DNA from 3 places in the Acetanaerobacterium sp. MSJ-12 genome. Region 3 is predicted to be linked to each of the others. Evidence: predicted binding sites of a transcription regulator. Region 3 holds the regulator's gene; each other region holds the start of a gene.
The links. The regulator LexA, encoded in region 3, represses DNA repair genes until DNA is damaged. The targets are predictions, from matches to a motif close to CNAACANNTGTTNG.
Positions count from the first base shown of each region.

Region 1: the regulator LexA is predicted to act here: its motif matches at 1,873-1,886, upstream of recA (recombinase RecA).
Region 2: the regulator LexA is predicted to act here: its motif matches at 1,972-1,985, upstream of KQI11_RS04310 (putative DNA modification/repair radical SAM protein).

Region 1 covers NZ_JAHLPK010000008.1:83,488-91,380, reverse strand. The annotation lists gene rimO (30S ribosomal protein S12 methylthiotransferase RimO) at 1-77, opposite strand, end outside; gene KQI11_RS09945 (regulatory protein RecX) at 67-711, opposite strand; gene recA (recombinase RecA) at 715-1,860, opposite strand; gene prmC (peptide chain release factor N(5)-glutamine methyltransferase) at 2,123-2,977, opposite strand; gene KQI11_RS09930 (DUF1385 domain-containing protein) at 2,971-4,134, opposite strand; gene KQI11_RS09925 (HAMP domain-containing sensor histidine kinase) at 4,109-5,593, opposite strand; gene KQI11_RS09920 (response regulator transcription factor) at 5,645-6,340, opposite strand; gene KQI11_RS09915 (hypothetical protein) at 6,363-7,688, opposite strand.
Region 2 covers NZ_JAHLPK010000003.1:129,107-136,999, forward strand. The annotation lists gene KQI11_RS04305 (alanyl-tRNA editing protein) at 1-735, shown strand, start outside; gene KQI11_RS04310 (putative DNA modification/repair radical SAM protein) at 2,011-3,318, shown strand; gene KQI11_RS04315 (TIGR03915 family putative DNA repair protein) at 3,297-4,154, shown strand; gene KQI11_RS04320 (TetR/AcrR family transcriptional regulator) at 4,590-5,234, shown strand; gene KQI11_RS04325 (flavodoxin family protein) at 5,231-5,797, shown strand; gene KQI11_RS04330 (DUF2238 domain-containing protein) at 6,365-7,036, opposite strand; gene KQI11_RS04335 (ABC transporter permease) at 7,202-7,893, opposite strand, start outside.
Region 3 covers NZ_JAHLPK010000010.1:2,418-10,310, reverse strand. The annotation lists tRNA gene KQI11_RS10930 (tRNA-Arg) at 152-228, opposite strand; gene KQI11_RS10925 (bis(5'-nucleosyl)-tetraphosphatase) at 271-663, opposite strand; gene typA (translational GTPase TypA) at 857-2,674, opposite strand; gene lexA (transcriptional repressor LexA) at 3,819-4,388, opposite strand; gene KQI11_RS10910 (hypothetical protein) at 4,629-5,396, opposite strand; gene KQI11_RS10905 (peptidylprolyl isomerase) at 5,740-6,735, shown strand; gene KQI11_RS10900 (MATE family efflux transporter) at 6,856-7,893, opposite strand, start outside.

The DNA of each region.
Region 1 (7,893 bases), on a different contig from region 3:
ATGAGGTTTAAGAGGATCTCGCCGTCTACCTGGTTTTTGGGGCAGCCCAGCGAGACCATTCCCACATTAATCGACATAAGGGTCTCCTGTCTCGTAATCGGTGTCGTATTCTTCCATGGCGGCCCGGCAGTCGCCGTAGCCAAACCCGCGGTGGGCCAGGGCGGCCAGCACCTTCTGCCGCTGCGCCCGGTCGCCCAGGCGGGCGGCGTACTTCTGTTCCAGCAGGGCGCGGATGCTGGCGCCGTCGTCAAAGCCGCCGGCGTCCAGCACCTCCCGGCAGAGCGCGGGGTCGATCCCCCGCTTTTGCAGCTCCAGCTCGATGAAGCGGCGGGAGAGGTGCTTATAGCGGTAGAGTTCGTCGGCCAGGCGAAAGGCGTAGTCGCCGTCGCTAACCAAGCCGGCCTCCTCCAGCTGGGTCACCACCTGGCGGGCGGTGGGGCGGGGCCAGTCGCGGCAGAGCCGCTCCACCAGTTCCCCCCGGGCGTAGGCCCGCTGGCCCAGCAGGGTCAGGGCCTTCTCCCGGCAGCCCACGGCGTCGGACTGGGCCTTGACCTCTTCCAAATAGGCGTATTCCAGCACCGCGCCCGGGCGCACCCGGCTCTTGAGCAGGGTCTCCCCGTCCAGCGACCAGAGGAATTCCCCGTCCACAAAGACGCTGTACCGGCCCCGCTTGGTCTTTTCCAGCCCGGTGATCTCGCCGCACTCGGACATGGCCTAGTCCTCCACCTCGATGTCGATGTCCATCACGGCGGGGGCGGGCTGGGCGGGGGCGGCGCTGGGGGCTGAGGCCGGGGCGGGGGCGTCCGCCGGGGCGGCGGGCTTTTTGGGCATCAGCGACTTCTCGGCCTCGGCCGCGTTCTGGCGGATGGCCGCCTCGATCTCCTGGGCCACCTCCGGGTGCTCCAAAAAGTACTTCTTCACGTTGTCGCGGCCCTGGCCCAGCCGCTCGCCCTTATAGCTGAACCAGGCGCCGGATTTCTGGATGATGTTCATGTTGACGCCGATGTCGAGGATCTCGCTCTCCTTGGAGATGCCGGTGCCGTACATGATGTCGAACTCGGCGATCTTGAAGGGGGGGGCCACCTTGTTCTTGACGATCTTGGCCTTGGTGTGGTTGCCCACGAACTCGCCCCCCACCTTGAGGGTCTCGGCCTTGCGCACGTCGATGCGCACCGAGGCGTAGTACTTCAGCGCCCGGCCGCCGGCGGTGGTCTCGGGGTTGCCGTAGATGACGCCGATCTTCTCGCGCAGCTGGTTGATAAAGACCGCCACGCACTTGGTCTTGCCGATGATGCCGGTGAGCTTGCGCAGGGCCTGGCTCATCAGCCGGGCCTGCAGCCCCACGTGGCTGTCGCCCATCAGCCCCTCGATCTCGGCCTTGGGGACCATGGCCGCCACCGAGTCGATGACCACCACGTCGATGGCGCCGGAGCGCACCAGCGCCTCGCAGATCTCCAGGGCCTGTTCGCCGGTGTCCGGCTGGCTGACCAGCAGGGCGTCGATGTCGACCCCCAGGGCGGCGGCGTAGACCGGGTCGAGGGCGTGCTCCACGTCGATGAAGGCGGCGGTGCCCCCCTCCTTCTGGGCGGAGGCGACGATGTGCAGGGCCACGGTGGTCTTGCCCGAGCTCTCCGGGCCGTAGATCTCGACCACCCGGCCCCGGGGCACCCCGCCCACGCCGATGGCCATATCCAGCGACAGGCTGCCGGTGGAGATGGCCTCGATGTTCAGGGTGGAGTGCTGGCCCAGGCGCATGACAGCGCCCGCGCCAAATTGTTTTTCGATGTTGGCCAGAGCTGTTTCCAGCGCCTTCTGGCGGCTCTCCTGAGCCGTCTCCTTGGCCTTGTTCTTTTCCGCCATGGATCGTCCTCCCAAACGTTCGTTCACTCTGTTGATAAAAATAGAACCATTCCCGCCGGGGCGGGCATGGCGCAGACAGCAGTTCCAAAAAAGACGGCCGCGCCGCCCGGGCCGCGACTGCCATTACAGGGTTATTATACTGCATTTCTCCCGCTGCCGCAAGCGTTCAGCGGCCTTTGCCGCCCCTGGCAGAAAAAACCGGCTCCCTGGGCCGCCCGCCCCCCAAAGGGCAAAAAAAGAGGGCCGCAGCCCTCTGCTTCTTCTATTTTGGCCGCCGGCCCAGCACCACCCGGTCCAGGCCGCCCAGGTCCTGCAGGCAGGTGACCCCCTCGTAGCCCTGGCCGCGAAAGAGGGCGCAGACCTCGGCCCCCTGGCCGCAGCCGATCTCCACCGCCAGCAGCCCCCCAGGGCGGAGGACCGGGCGGTAGGCGGCGGCGAAGTGGCGGTAGAAGGCCAGCCCCCGCTCGGGGGCCTCCAGCGCCTCCCGCGGCTCGGCGAGCACCTCGGGGGAGAGGGTCTCCATCTCCTCCGGGCGGATGTAGGGGGGGTTGGCCACCAGCACATCCAGCGGCGGGCAGACCCCCTGGTAGGTCAGCGCGTCCCCCCGCACCGGCCAGACGTTCGCGGCCCCGTTCAGGCGGATGTTGGCCTGCAGATAGCCGAAGGCGCGCCCGCTCTTCTCCACCGCCAGCACCCGGCTCTGGGGGAGGGCGGCCCCCAGGGCGACGGCGATGCAGCCGCTGCCGCTGCAGAGGTCGGCAATGGTGCAGGGGCCCTGGGGGGCCCGCGCCAGCACCGCCTCCACCAGGCACTCGGTGTCCGGCCGGGGGATGAGCACCCCCTCCCCCACCCGGAAGGGGTGGCCGTAAAACTCCCAGCAGCCCAGCAGGTACTGCAGCGGCTCCCGCCGGGCGCGGCGGGCAAAGAGGGCCCGCACCCGCCGGGCCGCGTCCGCGGACAGCTCGTCACGCAGGTGTAGGGGCAGTTCGCCCCGGGGAAAGCCCGCCCCGTGGCAGAGGAGCTCGGCCGCGTCGAACTTGGGGGACTCCACCCCCCGCTCCCGCAGCAGGGCCTCCCCCTCCCGCCAGAGGGCGCGGACCGTGCGGGGCTCTACCACCGGTCGTCCTCCCCGTTTTGGGGGATGACGGCCTCCATGGCGGCCACCGCCACCTCGATCATCGAGTCGTCCGGCTCCTTGACGGTGAGGCGCTGCAGCCAGAGGCCGGGGGCCGAGAGGACCTTGGTGAGGAGGTTGTCGTGCCCGCCGGCGTACTTGATGATCTCGTAGGAGATGCCCATCACCAGCGGCAGGAGGAGGACCTTCAGCGCCATGCGCAGCCAGAGGCTCTGCCAGGAGACAAAGGAGGAGACCAGGATGCTCACCAGGATGACGATCAGCAGGAAGCTGGTGCCGCAGCGGGGGTGGAAGCGGCGGTGGCGGCGGACGTTCTCCACCGTCAGGGCCTCGCCGTGCTCATAGCAGGCGATGGTCTTGTGCTCGGCCCCGTGGTACTCGAACATCCGCCGGATCTCCTTCATCCGCGAGACCAGGGCCATGTACCCCAGGAAGATGCAGAGCTTGACCAGCCCCTCCAGCGGGGTGCGCCAGCGGCCCAGCTCCACCAGCTTGCCCAGTCCCCCCACAATGGCGGTGGGCAGCACCATGAAGAGGGCCAGGGCCAAAAAGACCGCCAGCACGCTGACCGCCACCGAGAAGCCGGCCCCCAGGCCCTTCTCCTCTTTCTCCTCCGCCGCCGGGGCGGCGGTATGTAGGGGCGCGGACCGCTCTCCGCCCGCGCTCTCGCCCTCTCCGTTGGGGGCGGCGGCCGGGAAGGAGGGCGTCTCCCCCCCGCTGCCGGCCCCCGCCGGCGCGCTCCCCTCGCCCGCCGGGGCGGGGGGTGCCGAGGGCGCTTCCTCGCCCGCACCGGTCGGCGGGGCGGTCTCCCTTTCACCGCTCCCCTCGTCCGCCGGAGCGGGGGCCTTGGGGGGCTCCTCCTCGTCCAGGGCGCCCGAGATCTCGGCCGAGCGCATCAGGCAGGTGTAGCCCAGCACCAGGGTGGAGACAAAGTTGAAGATGCCCCGCACAAAGGGCACCCGGCTGTACCACCGCGCCAGGTGCTTGTCGGGTTTGACCTCCAGTTCGATCCCCCCGTCGGGGCGGCGGACCGCCACGCTGTAGCAGTCCAGCCCCCGCATCATGATCCCTTCCATCAGGGCCTGCCCGCCGATCTTGGTGCGGCGGGGGCCGCTATTTGTCCCGTTGTTGCTGTTCACGATAGCGCTGTATCTCCTCTTCATCTATTTTTGCGATCTGCATGGTGGTGGAATCCACCTTTTTGTCCATCACCGGGATGGAGATGGTGACGGTCGTCCCCTCCCCCTCGGTGCTGTCGATGGTCAGAAGGCCCTTGTGCAGGGCGATGATCTCGTCGGCCACCGCCAGGCCGATGCCGGTGCCCCGGCGGCTGTTGGAGCCCTTGATGAACTTCTCCTTGATGCGGGGCAGGTCGCTGCGGGGGATGCCCAGGCCGGTGTCGGCGATGCGGATGACCACGTAGCCGGTCTCCTCGGCCGCCGAGGTGCGGATGGTCCCGTCCTTCTCGCTGTACTTGAGGGCGTTGTCGAGGATGTTGACAAAGACCTGCCGCAGCCGGTTTTTGTCCCCGAACACCGGGGAGACGAACTCGGGCAGCTCGCTCTCCAGGGTGACCCCCTCCCGCTTGGCCCGCTCGCCGAACATGATGAGCACGTCCTCCAGCTCGGCCAGGACGTCGATTTTCGAGAGCACCAGGGTCAGCCGGCCGCTCTGCATCCGCGAGAAGTCCAGCAGCTCCTCCACCATCCCCGAGAGGCGGTCGGTCTCGCTGAGGATGACGTGGATGCCCCGCTCCACCGTGTCCCGGTTCTCCACCGGGTCGGCGTCGAGGACCGTCTCCCCCCAGCCCTTGATGGCGGTGAGGGGGGTGCGCAGCTCATGGGAGACCTGGGAGATGAAGTCGTTTTTCACCTCTTCGGCCTTCTGCAACTCGTCGGCCATGTAGTTGATGATGTTGCACAGCTGGCCGATCTCGTCGTTGTGCTGGGTCTTGAGGCGGACGCTGAAATCCCCCGAGGCGATCTTGGTGGCGATGACCCCCACCTGCCCGATCGGGGTGACGATGGAGCGGATGAAGTAGGTGCTGGAGAGGACCACGAAGAGGACCACCACCGTGGAGAAGAGGAGGAAGAAGAGGGCGGTCTTAAAGATCTCTCCGTCCACCAGGGAGAGGTCGCAGACCAGCCGGATGCCGCCCACGCCGTCCCCCAGGCTGTCGGACACATAGCACACCGACATCACGTTCCCCGCGTCCTTCGCCCGGCCGGTGTAGACCCCGTAGCCGTTGTCCGACTGCAGGGCGCGGGCGTAGTCCACCCCGGTGAAGGTGTCGCCCGGGTAAAACCCGCTGGAGGTGACGGTGGGGGCGCCGTTTCGGTCCAGGGCCATCACCTCGTATTTGGTCTTCTCCTCAAAGCCGGTGATCACCTGCTCCACCCGCTCCTGAGGGGTGAGGGCGTCGCTGGTGCGGTACTTGATGGCGTTGACCATCACCTCGATGCGGGAGGTCAGCACCTGCTGGGCGCTGGAGTAGTAAAACTCCCGCACCCCCACCACGATGAGGAGCATGACGACGGTGAGGATGACGACGATGATGGTGAGAAAATTGAGCATCCACCGCTTGGTTACGCTCTGCATGAAAACTCCCCTTCGCGCCCGGGCCCCGCGCGGCGGCGGGACGGGCCTTCTTTACGCTTTGAACCGGTAGCCCACGCCCCAGACGGTGTTGATGTGCCGGGGGTGGGAGGGCTCCTCCTCGATCTTCATCCGCAGCCGGCGGATGTTCACGTCGATGATCTTGTCGTCGCCGTAGTAGTTGTCGCCCCAGATCTTCTGCAAGATCTCCATCCGCCCCAACACCGTGTCGGGGTTTTTCAGGAACAGCTCCATGATCTGGTACTCCACCTGGGTCAGCTCCACCGGCTGCCCGCTCTTGAAGAGCATCCGGCTCTTGAGGTTGAGGGTGAAAGGCCCCACCTCCAGCTCCTCCTGGGGGCGGCTGTTTTGCAGCGAGACCCGCCGGTAGATGGCGTCCACCCGGGCCATCAGCTCGGAGACGCTGAAGGGCTTGGTGACGTAGTCGTCCGCCCCCAACATCAGCCCGCTGATCTTGTCCATCTCCTGGGTCTTGGCGGTGAGCATGATGATCCCCACCGCGCTGTTTTTCTCGCGGATCTGGCGGCAGACGCTCAGCCCGTCGATGCCGGGGAGCATGATGTCCAGCATCACCATGTCGATGCCCTCTCCCCGCTCGGCAAAGATCTCCAGCGCCCGCTCGCCGGTGCCGGCCTCCAGCACCTCAAACCCCGATTTTTGCAGGTTCAGGCAGATGAGTTCGCGGATGTTCTCCTCGTCCTCCACCACCAAAATCGTCTTTTTTGCCACGCAAAGCCCCTCCTGTCTGTCGTTAGTTGAGAATGGAAAACCCGCTCTTGACCACGTTGAGGATCGACTCCCGGTTGCTGTCCTCCTGCGGCTTGCAGTAGTAGATGTAGTTGCCGCTGCTGCCGATCTTTTCAAAGCCGGAGGACTGGTAGCTCTGGGCGCTCTCGTCCCGGGGGAGGCGGAGGATGGAGAAGCGGACCGCGTCCCCCCGCTTGCAGGTGATAACGGTGTTGTCCAGGTTGCTCTCAAAGGTGACCCCGGTCTGCCACTGGGTGGGCAGGGTCAGGCGGAATTTGTAGACCTCGTTTTCATAGGTGGTGCGGTCGTAGACAAACCGCTTCTCCCCCACCTCGTACCAGTCCACCTGGTAGCCGGAGGCCGGGCGCATCTGCACCAGGCTGGCCTTCTTGTCGGCGGTGAAGATGGGGACCTCGACCTTCTCGTCCCGGTCGATATCCTGGCTGTAGAGCTCGGTCTTCTGGCGCTGGCTCTGGCTCACCACCGCCTCCTGCTGCACCAGGCTCAAAACGCCGTTTTGGTAGGCCAGCACCTCGGTGGCCAGCAGGTTTTCCTTGGTCAGCCCGTCGATGTAGAGCAGTTTGCCGCTCTCCCCCTCACCCGCCTCCAGCTTCCGCACGGCGACGATGCGGGGGTCCAGGGTCTGCTCGGTCACCTTCTCCACCGCCGAGCGGCCCACGTCCTTGTAGACCGAGGCCTTGACCCCCTCCTCGGTGCGGGAGGCCGAGAGGAAGACCAGCTCGGAGAAGTAGTCGCCGTCCATGTCCTCGCAGACAAACTGCTCGTACTCCCGGCTCATGAACTCGACGATGTGCTCGCCGTCCTCCCCCTGCTGGTAGCCGTAGATGGCCAGGCTGTTGTTGCTCTCGCCAAAGACGTTCCACCCCACCAGGATGTTGTAATAGGAGAGGTGGCTGATGTGGTCGAAGCGGACAAATCCGATCTGGTTGCCCCGCCCCTCCTGGTCAAAGACGATGTTCCACTCGCTCTCCCCGTCCCCGTACTGCTGCAGCTGCAGGACCGCCAGGTGGACGTTGACCTTGTCCTTCTCGGTGTAGAAGGCCAGCGCCTCCTCCGTCCCGTCGGAGTTGATGTCAAAGAGGACGACGGGGGTGCGGTACGCCCCCTCCTTGGGGTAGATGAGCTTGATCTCCCCCCTGGTGCCCCGATCCAGCGCCTGGATGATGGCCTGCTGCTCCTTGGAAAAGAGGGGGGCCTTCATCAAGTCCTCCACCGAGGCGGAGAGGCCGAAGGTACAGCCGCTCAGGCAGAAAAGCGCCGCCAACAGCAGCGGCAGGACCCGCCTCGACAGGCGGTTTTTGTGGGCCACAGGTCATCCCTCCTTTGGCAGCGCCCCTTTGTCGGTATTGTATCACACCCGCCGCCTCGATTGGGTTACCGTTTGGTTACAATCCCCCCGCGGCGGCGGAAAGGGCGCCCATTCGCTTTGTATTTTAGCACAATTTTGACTATAATAACAGACGATGGTACAAATCACCTGCCCGCCCCGCTGCGGCGGGCGCCAAAGGAGGTAA
Region 2 (7,893 bases), on a different contig from region 3:
ACCAACGACGACGAGGGGGTCAACGTCCGCCCCCTCCCCATCCTGGATGTGGACGAGGACGACTCGGGCTTTTACAGCCCCCACACCTATCACCTGGACATCCGCTTCGAGTCGGCCTTTACCCAGATGCACGTGTTGGCCGAGGCCATTTTAAAGGCCATCGAGAAGAAAAAGCGGGTCATCGTGGAGCACTTTGACCTCATCTACCCCTTTTTGGGGGGGCGCAACGCCCACCTGCTCATCGGGGTGGGGGGAGAGGTCATCATCACCCGGCCCAACCTCTTCGGCCCCGAGCCGGAGGATTTGACCAAAATCGTCTTTGGCTCCATCCGCTTTCGCAAGATGGCCCACACCGCGGAGGACCTCTGCGAACACCTGATTTTGCGCAAGTACAAGGGCAAATACACCCACGGCGATGTCAAGCACGGCTTTGTGCTCAGCTTTGCCGAGAAGCCGGACATCGACTTAAAGCGGCTGGAGACCGAGGTCAACGAGCTGATTGCCAAAGACATCCCCATCTCCTACTGCGACGAGGAGCACATCCTCATCGGCGACGAGCTGCACCACTGCACCGGGCCGCGGATGCACGTGCGCACCACCGGCGAGATCGAGGAGTTCGCCCTGCTGCAGGACCTGCCGATGGAGCCCATGACCGGGCGGTACCTGCTGGTGGGCCTGGTGGGCAGCGACTGGGAGAAGGCCGGCGGCAAGGACTTCAACAAAATCGTCTTTTGACGCCTGGGCCGAGTATTTCCCAGGGGCTGCCCTCCCTGCGGGGAGACGGACCCACAAAGGGGCGGGAAGAGCCAAAAACAGCGCGCCGCCTGCAAGATCGCTGCGGGCGGCGCGCCTCTGTGCAGCTGGATTGCTGCGGGCGGATGCGGGGCCAATTTTCCGGTTCTCTGCCGCGGCGCGTGGCCCTCTGAAGGGCGGCGATGGCACCCTCATGTAGGGATGGCTGACGCTATGTGTGGGCCCCTGTCTGTGAGGGGGGGAGCGGGCAAGAGTGAGAGTGGTCGCGTTCCTGTGGAAGGAACTCCTGGCGGCTGCGATTTGACTGTAAATCGGGGGCAATTCAAGTGACAAGGTGTCTGCCTTGTCACTTGTTTTTTCAGAAAAAAGCATCTGGTTATGTGGGGTGCTCCCAAAGAACTTGGGCGGCGCAAAAGGACTGAAGGCTCCTTGTACTGCGGAAAGGCGACTTGCGGGGAAAACAGAGCAGAGAGGGAAAATGCGAGAGGTTTGCAAGGGAAAAGAGAGAACAGTTGTGGAGGCAGCGGTGCTCTCCGGCCAGAGCCATGTGCTCGCAGGGATTTGACCTGAAATGAGCGGTTCCAGTTTTTGGGGATTTTTTTCAATGGAAAAAGGTGGTCGAATTGTTTTTGAGCGGTGCGCGAGTTTGAAGTGCAGGTTGCAAATATGGAAATCGGCAGTTTGAGCGTCAGGGGGTACTGCGCTGGCACTGCAGGTGGGAATGCAAAGGAGATAGGGGGTATCCAGCATCAATTCAGGGAAGACCAACTGGCAGAGCGAATGACACACAAAAACCCATGCACCGGTTTGCGGGCTGCGAGCAGCGGCCTTTTGCCGGTGGCAAACCATATCAGCGCCTTCGGTTGTAGCTTGAGAATAGAGGGCTTTGCTCGCATTTGTAGGACCACCAGCTGCGCCGATGGAGGCCTACTCGTGTCTGTGAAAAATGAAAAGGGGGAATTTTTCTCCTGGCGCCTGCGCAGGTGAGGCGCTGGGAGGGTTTGCCGGAGGGGAGAGGGACTGCCCTCTGTTTTGTCAGTCCTGCGCGGTTCAAAAGGGGAGGACTTACCCTCTCGCGTCCCTGTCTGGTTGCGATTTTTTGCGGGAAGAGAGCGAGAGGCTGTCCCTTCCAAAAGAAGGAGGGGCAGGAAGAAGGTGGCAGGGCCGTTTTGGCACGGAGCGATTGACTTTTAAGGGGAGGGAGGGTAAAATAGAAAAAGAACAAATGTTTATTTTGGAGTGAGGGGGACACAGGAAATGGAGCTGCTGGAAAAGCTGGAGATCCTCTCCGACGCGGCCAAGTACGACGTGGCCTGCACCTCCAGCGGGGTGGACCGGGCCGGCAAGAAGGGGCAGTTGGGGAGCGCGGCGGCCGCGGGCATCTGCCACAGCTTTACCGCCGACGGACGCTGTGTCTCCCTTTTAAAGGTGTTGATGACCAACATCTGCGCCTACGACTGCAAGTACTGCGTCAACCGCTGCTCCAACGCCACCCCCCGCGCGGCCTTTTCCCCCCGGGAGCTGGCCGACCTGACCATTCAGTTTTACCGCCGCAACTACATCGAGGGGCTGTTTCTGAGTTCCGGCATCCTCAAAAACCCTGACTACACCTGTGAGCGGATGATCGAGACCCTGCAGATCTTGCGGGAGGAGTACGGCTTTCGCGGCTACATCCACGCCAAGGCCATCCCCGGGGCGGACGACCGGCTCATCGCCCGGCTGGGGATGCTGGCGGACCGGATGAGCGTCAACATCGAGCTGCCCAGCCAGCAGAGCCTGCGGCTGCTGGCGCCGGACAAGTCGAAGGCGGACATCTTTCGCCCCATGGGGCTGATTACCAGCGGGATCGCCCAGAACCAGACCGACCTGGTGCGCTACCGGGGCGCGCCCAAATTTGCCCCCGCCGGGCAGAGCACCCAGATGATCATCGGCGCCACCCCGGACACCGACCTGCAGATCTTGCGGCTGACCCAGGGCCTCTACCGCAAATACGGTCTCAAACGGGTCTTCTTTTCGGCCTACACCCCGGTGCAGAGCGACGCCCTCCTGCCCTCCCTGACCACCAAGCCGCCCCTGCTGCGGGAACACCGCCTCTACCAGGCCGACTGGCTGCTGCGCTTTTACGGCTTCGACGCGGGGGAACTGCTGGACGAGCGGGCCCCCAACTTTAACCCCTACCTGGACCCCAAGTGCAACTGGGCGATCCACCACATGGAGCACTTCCCCGTCGAGGTCAACCGCGCCCCCTACGAGATGTTGCTGCGGGTGCCGGGCATCGGCGTCAAGAGCGCCCAGCGGATCGCCAAGGCCCGGCGGCTGGGCCCCCTGCACTTTGACGGGCTCAAAAAAATCGGGGTGGTGCTCAAGCGGGCCCAGTACTTTATCACCTGTTCGGGGAAGACGGCGGTGGGGCTGAAAATCAGCCCGGAGGCCGCCTTTCGCGCCCTGGTGTCCGAGCGCAGCGCCGCCATGCTCCCCCAGAACCGGCCGGAACAGCTCTCCCTGTTCGACGAGCCGCCGGTGACCCGAGAGGATGTGGTCTCTTGTTTGACCGGCCAGATTTGATTTACCTGCACGACGGCAGCTTTGCCGGATTTCTCTGCTGCGTCTTTGAGAGCTTTATTAGGAGGGAGGCGCCCCTGGACATCGTCTGCCGGGAGGACTGCCAGACTGGGCTCTACGCCGTGCGGGAGATCGAGAGCGACAGGGCGCGGGCGGGCCGGGTCTTTCGCTCCATCGGCGAGCGGATGGGGGAGGAGGCCCGCCAGCTGGTGCAGAGGGCCTTTTTGTTCGGGGAGGAGGGGCGGGATCTCTGGCTCTACCGCTTCCTCTGCCGGGGCTACCGCTATGGGCCCGCCGTCTGCGACATGTTGGGGGACGAGGCGGTGAGCCGGGTGCAGAAGATGGCCCTCTCGGTGTCGAACGAGGCGCATCTGCTGCTGGGGTTTGTCCGCTTTGCCGAGTACGACGGGGCCCTCCTCTCCCAAATCTCCCCCAAACACTTTGTGTTGCCGGTCCTGCGGGAGCATTTTTGCGACCGCTACCCGGAGGAGACCTTTATGATCCACGACAAGACCCACCAGATGGCCCTGATCTACCGCCCGCACCGGGCCAAAATCGTCTCGGTCAAGGCGTTGGAGCTCCCCCCCGACACCCCGCAGGAGCAGCTCTACCGCCAGTTGTGGCGGGGGTACCACCAGTCCGCCACCATTGCCGCCCGGGTCAACCCCCGCTGCCAGCGGGGAAACATGCCCAAGCGCTTTTGGGGGGAGATGTGCGAGATGGCGGACAGGTCTGCCCCTCCTTTGGAGGGGGCGAGAGCCGCCGGTCTGCAGGGGCCGGAGCGGGGAGACGCCCCCTCTCCGCAAAAAAGTTCTCCCCATCGCCTGGTGGGGGAGTGACCTGTCCGACGGGGCGGATCATTCGGCTTGGAGCGTTCTCCCAAAGGGTGCCTCGCCGGTCGGTGGACGGCCATTTGAAAAAGAGGGCCCCTTTTTGCCGCGGCGTCCGTGAGGAAGAAACTCGAGGGGATGGCCGGTGCCTGCAGATGAGAAAAACAGCGGGGAGGGGCGGTCAGTCCCTCCATTTTTCATGTCCGGCGGACGGCCTTCTGCGCGGAAAGATGTAGAGAAGTGCCGACAGATATCCCCGGGGAAGGAAGGGGAAGTGGTTTGACGGGGCAGGCAACCAGTCTTTGGCGGCCAATGAGGGGAACCGCTGTCCGAGGAGAAGAACAAGTTTGAAAGGCCCCACTTGCTTTTACCCTTGCCAAAGGGAAAAAGCCGTGGTAAAATTAATTAAACCAATAGTTTAATTAATAAAGGAAGGAAGAGCCGGTGGGGAGAAGAAAGAAGGAACCCGCTGAGGCCCACCGGGGCCGCATCGCCCAGGCGGCAGCCGCCCTTTTCGCCAAGCGGGGTGTGGATTCGGTGACGGTGGAGGAAATCGCCCGGGAGGCGGGGTACAGCAAGGCCACCCTCTATGTCTACTTTCAGGGCAAGGAGGAGATCGTCGGCGCCCTCACCCTGGAGAGTATGCGGCGATTGCGGGACTGTCTGTCGTCCGCCCTCGCGGAGGGGACGGGCGCGCGGGGCCGCTACGACGCCGTTTGCGGGGCGCTCCAGCGCTACCAGGGAGAAGCGCCTTTCCTCTTTGGCCTGGCCCTGCGGGAAATCAACATCGATTGGGAGAGCCCCGACACCCTGCCGGTGGAGCGGGAGATCTTTGCCGTGGGCGAGGAGATAAACGACCTGATGGGCCGCTTTCTGTGCGAGGGGATGAAGACGGGCGCGTTCCGCCCCGACCTGGAAATCCTGCCCACGGTGTTTGCCTTCTGGGCAATGCTGGCCAGCCTCATGCAGGTGGCCGCGAGCAAGGAAAAGTACATCGAAAAGGCGATGGGTCTCACCCGAGAGGCGTTTCTTGCGGGCGGGTTTGAAACCCTCTACCGCGCCATTGCCAGAGGGGAGGGGTCGAGATGAAACGGCTGTTGGCGATTCTGGGGAGTCCGCACCCGGACGGCTCGACGGCGGCCATGTTGGCGTGCGCCGTCGCCGCTGCCGAGAGGGCTGGTTGGGCGGTGGACAGGGTGGAGCTCTACCGGGAGGAAATCGGTCTTTGCCGGGGCTGCCGCGCCTGTATCGAGACGGGGGTCTGCGTGGTGCCGGACGGGGTGCAGAGGATCGCCCAGCTCCTGCAGGGGTGCGACGCGGTCGTTCTGGCCGCCCCCACCTACTGGGCAAACCTGCCCGCAGCGGTCAAAAATCTCTTTGACCGGCTGCTCGGCACCGCGATGGAGGAGACCAAGACCTTCCCCAAGCCCCGGCTGTCGCCGCGCCAGCGGTACCTGCTGCTGACCGCCTGCAACACCCCGACCCCCTTTGATTACCTCTGCGGGCAGAGCCGGGGGGCCATCCGCGCCATGGAGGAATTTTTTCACACGGCGGGGATGAGGCGGATGGGACGGGTCGTCTTTGCGGGCGCACAGGGACGGGGGGAGCTGCCCCCTTCGCTGGAGAGAAAGATTTGCCGCTTTTGGCGGTGAGAGAGCTGCCCTGTAAAAACCCCCAGAGCCCATTCACGGGCCCTGGGGGTTTCTGCGCGGTTGGGGGTGTTTAGTCCCCTTCGGATGGGGGGACAACCAGGATATCGACGCTGTCCGAGGCTTTGCTCCCCTGGTACGCAACTTCCAGAGTGACGGTCGCCTCCCCCTCGCAAAGGGCTTCGACGGTGAGTGCGTCGGACATATCGGAGTGAACATGGGCCACATCGGCGTTCTTCACGCGGCAGCTCTTGCCGGAAGAGGTAGACCGGCGACTGGACCTCAAAGGGGAGGGTGCGCGTCTCCCCCACCTCCATGGTGACGTTGCCCGGGAGGATGTTCAGCGAAAGCCGGGGGGATTCCTCCTTGCAGCCCAAGAGGGCTGTCAAGAGGAGGGACCCGAGCAGCAGGGGAAGATACCTGGCCTTTTTCACAGTCGGCCCACCCCTTTCACACCGGGACGGGCAAAAGCGACCCGCCCGCTCAAAATAGCTTTTTTCCAGTTCCATTATGCCATCTTTTTGCGGAAAGAGGGAGGGGGTCTCCCCATTTTGAAAGGCCTTTCGTCCGTCAGTGCGTGCAGCTCTCGAGAGGGGCGGAAACGGCGGCGTTGGCCCGCCAAAAATCGAGAAAGACGCGCATCAAGGGGCCTGCCTTTCGGCGGCGGTGAAACCGCCAGAGCGCCCAGAGGACCAGCAGGGTCCCCAGCAGGCAGGCGATCATGTCGAGCATGGTGTCGTGGATGCCGGTGGTGAGCACGCGCTGGGGGTCGGTGTGAAAGACAAAGTCGCAGGCGTACTCGGCAATCTCCCAGCAGGCGGCGACGAGCATGGGAAAGGAGAGGGCGAAGTAAAAGGCGAAGGGGGCGTCCTCCCCGGCGAGGGGGCGATTTCGCTTCAGGTAGGCAAAGAGGCAGAGGCCCAGCAGGGCAAAGAGAACGCCGGAGAGGAGGTGGACGAATTTGTCAAACCAGGGGAACCAGTGGTAGCCCTTCATGGCAATGCCCACGCCGTAGGCGAGAAAGGCGAAGAGGGCGACGGCCCGGCTGAGGGCGGGGACTGGCCGCAGGCGAAGGAGGCGGTAGGCCAGCGGCGGGATGAGGAGAAAGAGGGGGGCGGCGGCGGTGACCAACAGGTAGGGCCAGGGAAAACAGAAAAAATCCACCACCCCGATGGCCAGAACGCCGGCGAGGTAGGCGGCAACGGCGGCGCGGCCGCCGCACTGGTTGACAAGGGGCTGCATCAAATCCCTCCCATTTGTTTTTGTAGCCCTTTTAGTATACAACAGAGGGGAGAAATTGGGCAGTCCCCATCTCCCTACAAATTTGTTTCAATTTTCTTTCGGCTGTCCCTCAAAACAGCAGGTGGGCGCTGTCATTGACAGCGCCCACGCGTGAAACGGCAGGTGTCAGCGGGTCAGGAGCCCGCCCCTCTTTGAAAGCCGCCACCCGCAGAGGCCCAGGGCCACAAGAGAGATGAGCAGGAGGGCGGCGACTGCCTGCCATCCCCCCTCGCCGGTGAGGAGGGAGTAACTCCAGGAGGCGGGGAAGAGGCGTCCGGCGAGCCGCAGGGGATCGGGTAGAAAGGCGGCGGGAAAGAGGGCCCCCGAGAGCATGATGGAGGGGAGAAAGAAGACCTGGGCGACCATGGTCAGCCGGGAACTGGTTTGAAAGAAGAGGCCGAGGGCGGTCCCCAGACAGAGGCAGGAAAAGAGGAAGAGGGCCATCGTCCCCAGGTAGTGGGGGAGATGGAGGGGGAGGCTGGCGTCAAAGAGGGGCGGGGCCAGCAGGAGGATGAGAAGGCTGACGAGAAAGAGGTGGACAAAGGCGGAGAGGAAGTTGGACGCCGCCGGGGCCCAGAGGGGGATGCGGCCCACCTGATAGGCCTTTTTGGTCTCGCTGCCGTAGAGGGCGGTGAGGGGGACCGGCGCGCCGAGAAAGGCCCCCATGCTCACGGCGAAGACCGACATGGCGGGGATGACCGTCTCCTTGGCGCCGGGGTCGAGGGAGGTGAGGATGCCCCCCATGAAGAGGAAGAAGACCAGGGGGACCAGATAGTAGGTGAGCAGCACGTCGCGGTTGCGCAGATCCAGTTTCCACT
Region 3 (7,893 bases):
TGCAAAAACAAAAGGCCATAGAAAAACCTATGGCTCTTTTTCATTTTTCTCTATTCTGTGCCAGTGGGCAGGGCAGTTAAGGCGTTGCCGCACGCCCTTTGGCAGATACAAAAAAGCAAGCCGCTCACAAAAAAATCATGAGCGGCTTGCTTGGTGCGCCAAGAGGGACTCGAACCCCCGACCTTCTGATTCGTAGTCAGACACTCTATCCAGCTGAGCTATTGGCGCTTGTAACGTGCTTATATATAATACACCGGCTGCCGACCGTTGTCAAGCCAAATTGCGAGATTTTATATATCGTAAGGCCTTGGCAAAGGTGTGCTTGTCGTTGGAGTAGGTCAGGTGCCCCGGCACCTCGTCCGGCCCGAAAAACGCGTAGTCGGAGATCTCCTCCTCCTGGATGGTGACCTCGGGTTCCCCCACGATCTCGCAGAGGAAGTAGACCACCGTCTTGTGGATGATGGTGCCGATATCATAGGCCACGCTCTCCCGAAACTTGCCCTGCATCTTCACCTGTACGCCGGTCTCCTCCAAAATCTCCCGGCGGGCCGTCTGCCGCTCGCTCTCGCCGGCCTCCATGTGCCCCTTGGGAAAGGCCCAATGGCCGCCCTTTTTATGCCGAATCAGTAGGAAGCGAAGCTGGCCGCCCTCCCTGGTGTACACCACCCCGCCACACGATTTTTCCCGACGCAAACCGATCTCCCCTTTCCTTTCTCTATCATACAGAAAAGCCCTCTGCTTGGCAAGATGCCTCTCCCAAAAGGGGCATCGGCGGCAGAATTTCTCCCTTTTGGGCAAGAAAAAGCTCCGGCGCACAGGATTTTCTGTGCGCCGGAGCAGATAATCGCTCGCTCTCTTATTTGCGGTGGGTGATCTTGGCCCGCTGCTGATTGTTCAAGATCTTCTTGCGCAGGCGGATCGACTCGGGGGTGACCTCCACCAGTTCGTCGTCGGAGATGAACTCCAGCGACTCCTCCAGGCTCATCACCCGGGGCGGGGTCAGCCGCAGCGAGTCGTCGGAGCCAGAGGCGCGGGTGTTGGTCAGGTGCTTGGTCTTGCAGACGTTGACCACCAGGTCCTCGGCCTTGGGGTTGGAGCCGATGATCATCCCCTCGTACACCTCGGTCTGGGCGGGGATGAAGAGGGTGCCCCGCTCCTGGGCATTGAAGAGGCCGTAGGTGACGGCGGTCCCGGTCTCATAGGCCACCAAGCTGCCCACCTGGCGGGTGGGGATCTCGCCCTTGTACTCCTCATACCCCTCGAAGATGGTGTTGAGGATGCCCTCGCCCTTGGTGTCGGTCAAGAACTCGCTGCGGTAGCCGAAGAGGCCGCGGGAGGGGATCAGGAACTCCAGCCGCATCCGGTTGCCGGTGGGGTGCATCTCCACCAGCTGGCCCTTGCGGGTGCCCATCTTCTCCATCACGCTGCCTACGCACTCCTCCGGCACGTCGATGGTCACCCGCTCCACGGGCTCCATCCGCTTGCCGTTCTCCTCGTGGAAGAGGACGCGAGGGGTGCTGACCTGCAGCTCATACCCCTCCCGGCGCATGGTCTCAATGAGGATGGAGAGGTGCATCTCGCCCCGCCCGGCCACATTGAAGCTCTCGGTGGTGTCGGTCTCGCTCACCCGCAGGGAGACGTCCTTGAGCAGCTCTTTGAAGAGCCGGTCGCGCAGCTGGCGGGAGGTGACGTATTTGCCCTCTCTCCCGGCAAAGGGGCTGTCGTTGACCGAGAAGGTCATCTCGATGGTGGGCTCGGAAATCTTGACAAAGGGCAGCGGCTCCGGCGCATCGGGGGCGCAGATGGTGTCGCCGATGGTGATGTTCTCCACCCCGGAGACACAGACGATGTCGCCGAACTGGGCGCTGTCCACCGCGTCGCGGGTCAGGCCGTCGATCTGGTAGAGGTTGACCACCTTGCCCCGGCGGGGGGTCTGGTCGCCGTGGTAGTTGGTGACCACCACCTCCTGCCCCTGTTTGATGGTGCCCTGCTTGATGCGGCCGATGGCGATGCGGCCCACGTACTCGTTGTAGTCGATGGAGCTGACCAGCATCTGCAGAGGCAGCTCGGGGTCGCCCTTGGGGGCGGGCACCTTTTCAATGATCTCGTTGAAGAGGGGGATCAGGTTGTCCCCCAGGTCGCTGTAGTCCAGGGAAGCGGTCCCCTCCCGGCCAGAGCAGTAGACAAAGGTGCTCTGCAGCTGCTCCTCGCTGGCGTCCAGGTCCAAAAGCAGTTCCAGCACCTCGTCCTCGATCTCCTCGGGGCGGGCGTCGGGGCGGTCGACCTTGTTGACCACCACGATGATGGTGTGGCCCAGGGCCAGCGCCCGCTCCAGAACGAACCGGGTCTGGGGCATAGGGCCCTCGAAGGCGTCTACCAGCAGCAGCACGCCGTCCACCATCTGCAAGACCCGCTCTACCTCGCCGCCAAAGTCGGCGTGGCCCGGGGTGTCGATGATGTTGATCTTGACCCCGTTGTAAAAGAGCGAGGTGTTTTTGGAGAGAATGGTGATGCCGCGCTCCCGCTCCAGGGCGCCGGAATCCATCACCCGGTCGCGCACCACCTGGTTTTCGCGGAAGATGCCGCCCTGTTTGAGCATCTCGTCTACCAGGGTGGTCTTGCCGTGGTCGACGTGGGCAATAATGGCAATATTTCTCAAATCGTTTCTAGTCAAACTGTGTTCCTCCCCAAGAATGGCTGGCTGTCAAACGGTTTTGGCTCGCTGCCCGCGGCAGGAAAAGCAGCCGGCGGAAGTGTGATCTCCCCTCGTCCGGCTGTACAAGCCCTTTAACTGTCTTATTATACACCGCCACGCCTAAAAAAGCAAAAATATCTCACAAAAAATAGTCAAAAAATTCATCGCAAGCGCCAAATCTAGCCTCTCTTTTCTCCTTTTACCCACTTATCAGCTGTACCGTCTTTTCACAGGCGGGCACGGGCCTCAAAAGCGCAGGGAGAAGTGCTGCTTTCCCCTTATTTCAGCTAGGGGCCATACCGCCCCCCCGGCAGCCGGTGAGGGGAAAGGGTCGACACCTTTCCCCCGCAATTGCCCGCTGCCAGAACCCGCCGGGAAAAGGGCTCTTTCCCCACCGCCGGCATGGGGTGGAAAGGAGGGGCACGGGGGAAAAAGGCCGACCTCTCCCCGCAGTGGAGTGCGGAGAGGCAGCGCGGACAGCGCGCAGGGGCAAAATCCCCAAAAAAGAAAGCACAGCCCCCGAAATGTAGAGGCCAGCGCGGCTTTCTCCCATCTCAGTCCAAGTCTACTCTCTTCCGACGGCCAGCGAGAGCGATAGGGGGGAAAAGCTTCCCTTCTCTCTCGATTGTCTGCAGCCAGGGTCCAACATGGGAAAAGGCCTTTCCTCTCTGCCGGCACAGTACGGCTGTAGGGGAAACGCGATCCTCTCCCCGCAGCGAAGCGCGAGGAGGCGGCATCGACGCCGCGCAGGGGCAAAGGACAAAGCCTGTGGAAAGAGAAGTGCAACATCCCCCCAAGATACCGAGGGCGGCGTGCCTTTCCCCATCTCAGCACGGGCCCGCTCTCTCCCGACAGCCGCCAGAGGTGATGGGGCCCTTCACCCCGTGCTTGCCTGTGGTCAGCGCTCGCCGGGGAAAAAGTCCCTCCCTTTCCCCGTTACCGGTACAGGACAGGGCAGCCTGAGGGGGAGAGCAAAGAGCACCCTCTCCCCGCAGCAAAGCACAAGAAGACGGCGCTGTCCGGCGCGCAGGCAAAGCCCGTAACAAAAGGGCAGACAACGCACTAAAAATGCAGAGGCCACCCCAGCAACAAACTGGGGCAGCCTCTCCTCTGTCAACTTTCTTCAGTAATTGCGGATGAGCCGCACCACCCGGCCCAGGATGGCCACAGTGTCGGGGTAGATGGGGGACAGGCGGTCATTTTCGGGCTGCAGGCGGACGCGGCCGCCCGGCTCCCGATAAAAGCGCTTGACGGTGGCCTCGTCCTCGATCAGGGCCACCACGATCTCCCCGTCGCGGGCTTCAGGGGTCTGCTGCACCAGAATGATGTCCCCCTCGAAGATGCCGGCGCCAATCATGCTGTCTCCCTTGACCCGCAGGGCAAAGAGCCCTTCGCCCCGCAGGTCGCTGACGATATAGTCCTCTATATCCTGCTGGGCCAGGATGGGGGTGCCAGCCGCCACTGTGCCCAGCAGAGGGATGGCGGCGGTGTGCCGCCCAGTGATGCGGATGCCCCGGTTTGAGCCGTGAACCACCTCGATCTCGCCGTCCTCCTCGAGCATCTTCAGGTACTTGTGGGCGGTGCAGGTCGATTTGAAGCCCATGGCCGCACAGATTTCCCGCACCGAGGGGGGGATGCCCTCCCCCACCTGGCGGTACAAAAATTCCAGCAGCTCCCGCTTTTTTCGCTCCACCTTTTCCACGTCTCTCACCTCTCTCTAAAGTTCAAATGATCACTCAGGTTTTTTCACCTTTTATTAACATATCATTCACAACAAATTGGGCTTCAGGGCTATAATAAGAACAAGCCTAAAGACAATGCCGCAAATGTTTTTAGGACTGCACTATCCTCCTCAAAAGCACCCCTCAGGCTTTTGAATGCCGCCGCCCGCAAGGTTGGCGGCATTTTTTCGCTTTCCGCCCGGCAGCCGCCGCTATTTGAGGTAGATGGTGTGCCTGCGCTTTCTCTTTTTAAAGAGGACGCGCAGGGCGATCGCCCCGCCGGCCGCCACCGCCAGAATGCCGATGAGAACGGCCGGAGACTGCCAGTTGGCAAACCAGTCGTCCCCCTTGGGCTCGGTGGGCAGGCGGTTGGGGGTGCCCGGTATCTGCGGGTTTTGGATCCCCCCGGCCGCCCGGTCGTAGATGAGGTAGTCCTGCCCCTTGTAGGTCAGGGCGACCCGCCCGTCGTCCCCCTCAAAGGCAAACTCGCAAAAGACCCCGCGGGAGTTGACAAAGAAGGTCACCGCCGCCGTCTCGGCGTTCTCCTCCCCTGCGAGGGTGGAGGCCTGGACCGGCAGGGCGGTGCTGTCCAGCCGGTAGGCGCCGTTGTCCAGGACAAAGCCGCCCCACATCTTCTTTTTTAAAGAGAGGATGGCCGCGTCCCCCGGCTGCAGGTCCCGCAAGGCCTCTCCCCTCTCCACCTTGATTTCGCGGCGGACCTCACTGGAGGGCAGGGGGCTGCTCCCGCCGCCGATGGAGGAGGAGCTCTTGGGGATCTCGCTGATGGAAAAGGTGATGCTCCCCTCCCCCACCGAGGTGACCGTTCCCACCGCCAACAGGTCCTGCCCGTTGTGGGTGAAGCGGTAGAGGGCGTCAGCTGCCTGCGCGGGCAGGGCCAAAGCCAAAGAGCCCAACAGCGCAAGCAGCACTGGAACGAGAGCAAAACGCCGCGAGCGGCTGGTCGATTTGTAATGCGTCATGAAAAGTCCTTTCCCCCGGCCAGAGAGCCGGTGGTCTTGGTGCAATATTTACAAATAGTATACCAAAAACTTTGTTCTCTTGCAATTGCCCTTTGGGTGTGGAAAACTTTCGCAATTCTCGCAGCGACAATTCCCATGGCACCGGTGTTTTCAACATCGAATTCCACAGCTGTGGAAAACTCACCCATCAGAATTCCACAGAATTGGATATTACTCGGGGTTTATCCGCTTTTTTTGCAGATTGACGCTCATTTCGCAAAGGATTTTCGCACTTTTCACACAGTCTACACATTGGTTGGGTAAGCTAAAGGCGTACCCAACCACAGAGTAAAGGAGAAACCACATGCATCTTTCCCAGCATTTTCAGCGCGTCGCCGCCGTCGGCGCCGCCTCTCTACTGACCCTTGCCGCCCTGACCGGCTGCGGGGCCAAAAACTCCCCTCTCGTGGTGGACGGCAAGGGCGTCTCCATGCCGGTGGTCATGACCATCGACGGGGACAAGGTCTCAATGGACGAGTACCGCTACTACTTCCTCAACATGAAATACGGCTATGACAACGGCGATGACACCGCCTGGGAAGGGCAGGACGAGGTCAGGGCCCAGCTCTCCGACTACGTGCTCAAGGCGCTGCAGTCCAACCGCGCCATCCGCGCCCTGGCGGACGAGTACGGCCTCTCCCTCAGCGATGAGGAGAAGGCCAGCGCCGACAGCCAGCTGGCCTCTGTCAAAGAGAGCTACGACTCGGAAGAGGCCTTTCAGGAGGCGATGACATCCGCCTACCTCACCGAGGACCTCTACCTGCAGCTGATGCAGACCAGCTACCTGCAACAAAAGGTCGAAAACCACCTCTTTGGCGAGGGCGGCACCATGGAGGTCACCGACGAGGTGCTGGGCGAGTTCTTGCAGAAGCGATACGCCCACGTGAGCCATGTCCTGGTGACCAACGAGACCGAGAACGCCGAGGCCTTAAGCCAGGAGATCCTGGAGCGGGCCCGCAGCGGCGAGGACTTTGCCACCCTGGTGAGCCAGTACAACGAGGACCCCGGCCTGACCGAGGACGGCTACTACTTTGGCCCCGGCGAGATGGTGGAGGAGTTTGAAGACGCCTCGTTTGCCCTGGCCGAGGGAGAGATCAGCGACGTGGTCAAGACCTCGTACGGCTATCACATCATCAAAAAGCTGCCCATCGACCAGAGCTATATCGACGAGAACCACGACTCCCTGGTGACCGCCTGCAAGGACGCCCTCTTCAACGACCTGTTGGAGGAGAAGATCAGCAAGCAGGAGGTCACCTACAACAAAAACTACGACAAAATTTCGGTGGAGACCCTCCACTAAAACCAGCCGACCAGATGGCACTTGGCGCCACTTTTTCATACTTTCCGGGGAAAGCCCCCTGCTCGCAATGAGCAGGGGGCTTTCTCTGTCTTGACAGTTGTTTCTAAAGATTTGGGTATGTCAGAGGGCGTCGTTCCCCTCGGCCACAGGAGACACGCCACCGGTGACGGCTTTCTCCCGCCATCGGCCGGAGCGGACCCGGATGTAGGCCAGGATGGACTCGGAGGTATAGCTGAAAAAGTAGGCCACTGCCACCGTATAAAACCCGAGGAGGGAGGCAAAGCTGTATGCCGCGATCATGCGAAAGAGCATCCCTCCGGCGGTGATGAAGGAGACGGCCAGCACGTCGCCCGCCCCCCGCAGCAGCCCTTCACTCATAAACATGAAGGACATGGGGAAGTAGGCGATGCAGAGCATCCGCAGGTACTGGGTCCCCACCTGGATGACAGCGCCATCGCTCTCGGCCTTGATAAAGATGCCGATGAGATTCCCCCCAAACAAAAAGAGGATGACCGCCATGGCGGCACAGAAGATCATCGACCAGAGGATGCTCACCCGATACCCCTGCTTGACCCGGTTCAGCCGGCCGGCGCCGATGTTTTGGGCACTGTAGTTGGAGAGGGCGTTGTGCAGGTTGTAGATGGGGAGGGTGAGGAAGAGCTCGATCTTCTGGGCCGAGGTGTAGGCCGCCATATAGAGGCTGCCAAAGCTGTTGATGATGCCCTGGATGAGCAGCCCGCTCACCGAGAGGACGATCCCCTGCAGGGCGGAAGAGGCCCCCAGCTTGACGATCAGCCCCAGCAGGTCGGCCCGAAAGCGGCCGAACCCGTGGCGCAGCCCTGTTTGCCCGTCGCCCAGGCGGGCGATGCGGCACATCAGCAGGGGAAAACCGATGGCGCAGGTGAACACCTGCCCAATGACGGTGGCCAGGGCCACGCCAAAGACCCCCCAGCCAAAGCCAATGACAAACCAGAGGTTGAGGACAATGTTGAGAAGGCCCCCGGCAGCCATGCAGTAAAGGGGCGTTTTCGAATCGCCCAGGGCGTTGAAAAGACTGCCGCCGATGTTGACCAGGAAGATGAAGAGAAAGCCGATAAAAATGATGGTGAGATAGGTGACGCTGTCGGCAAAGACGTCCTCCGGTGTGTTGAGAAAGCG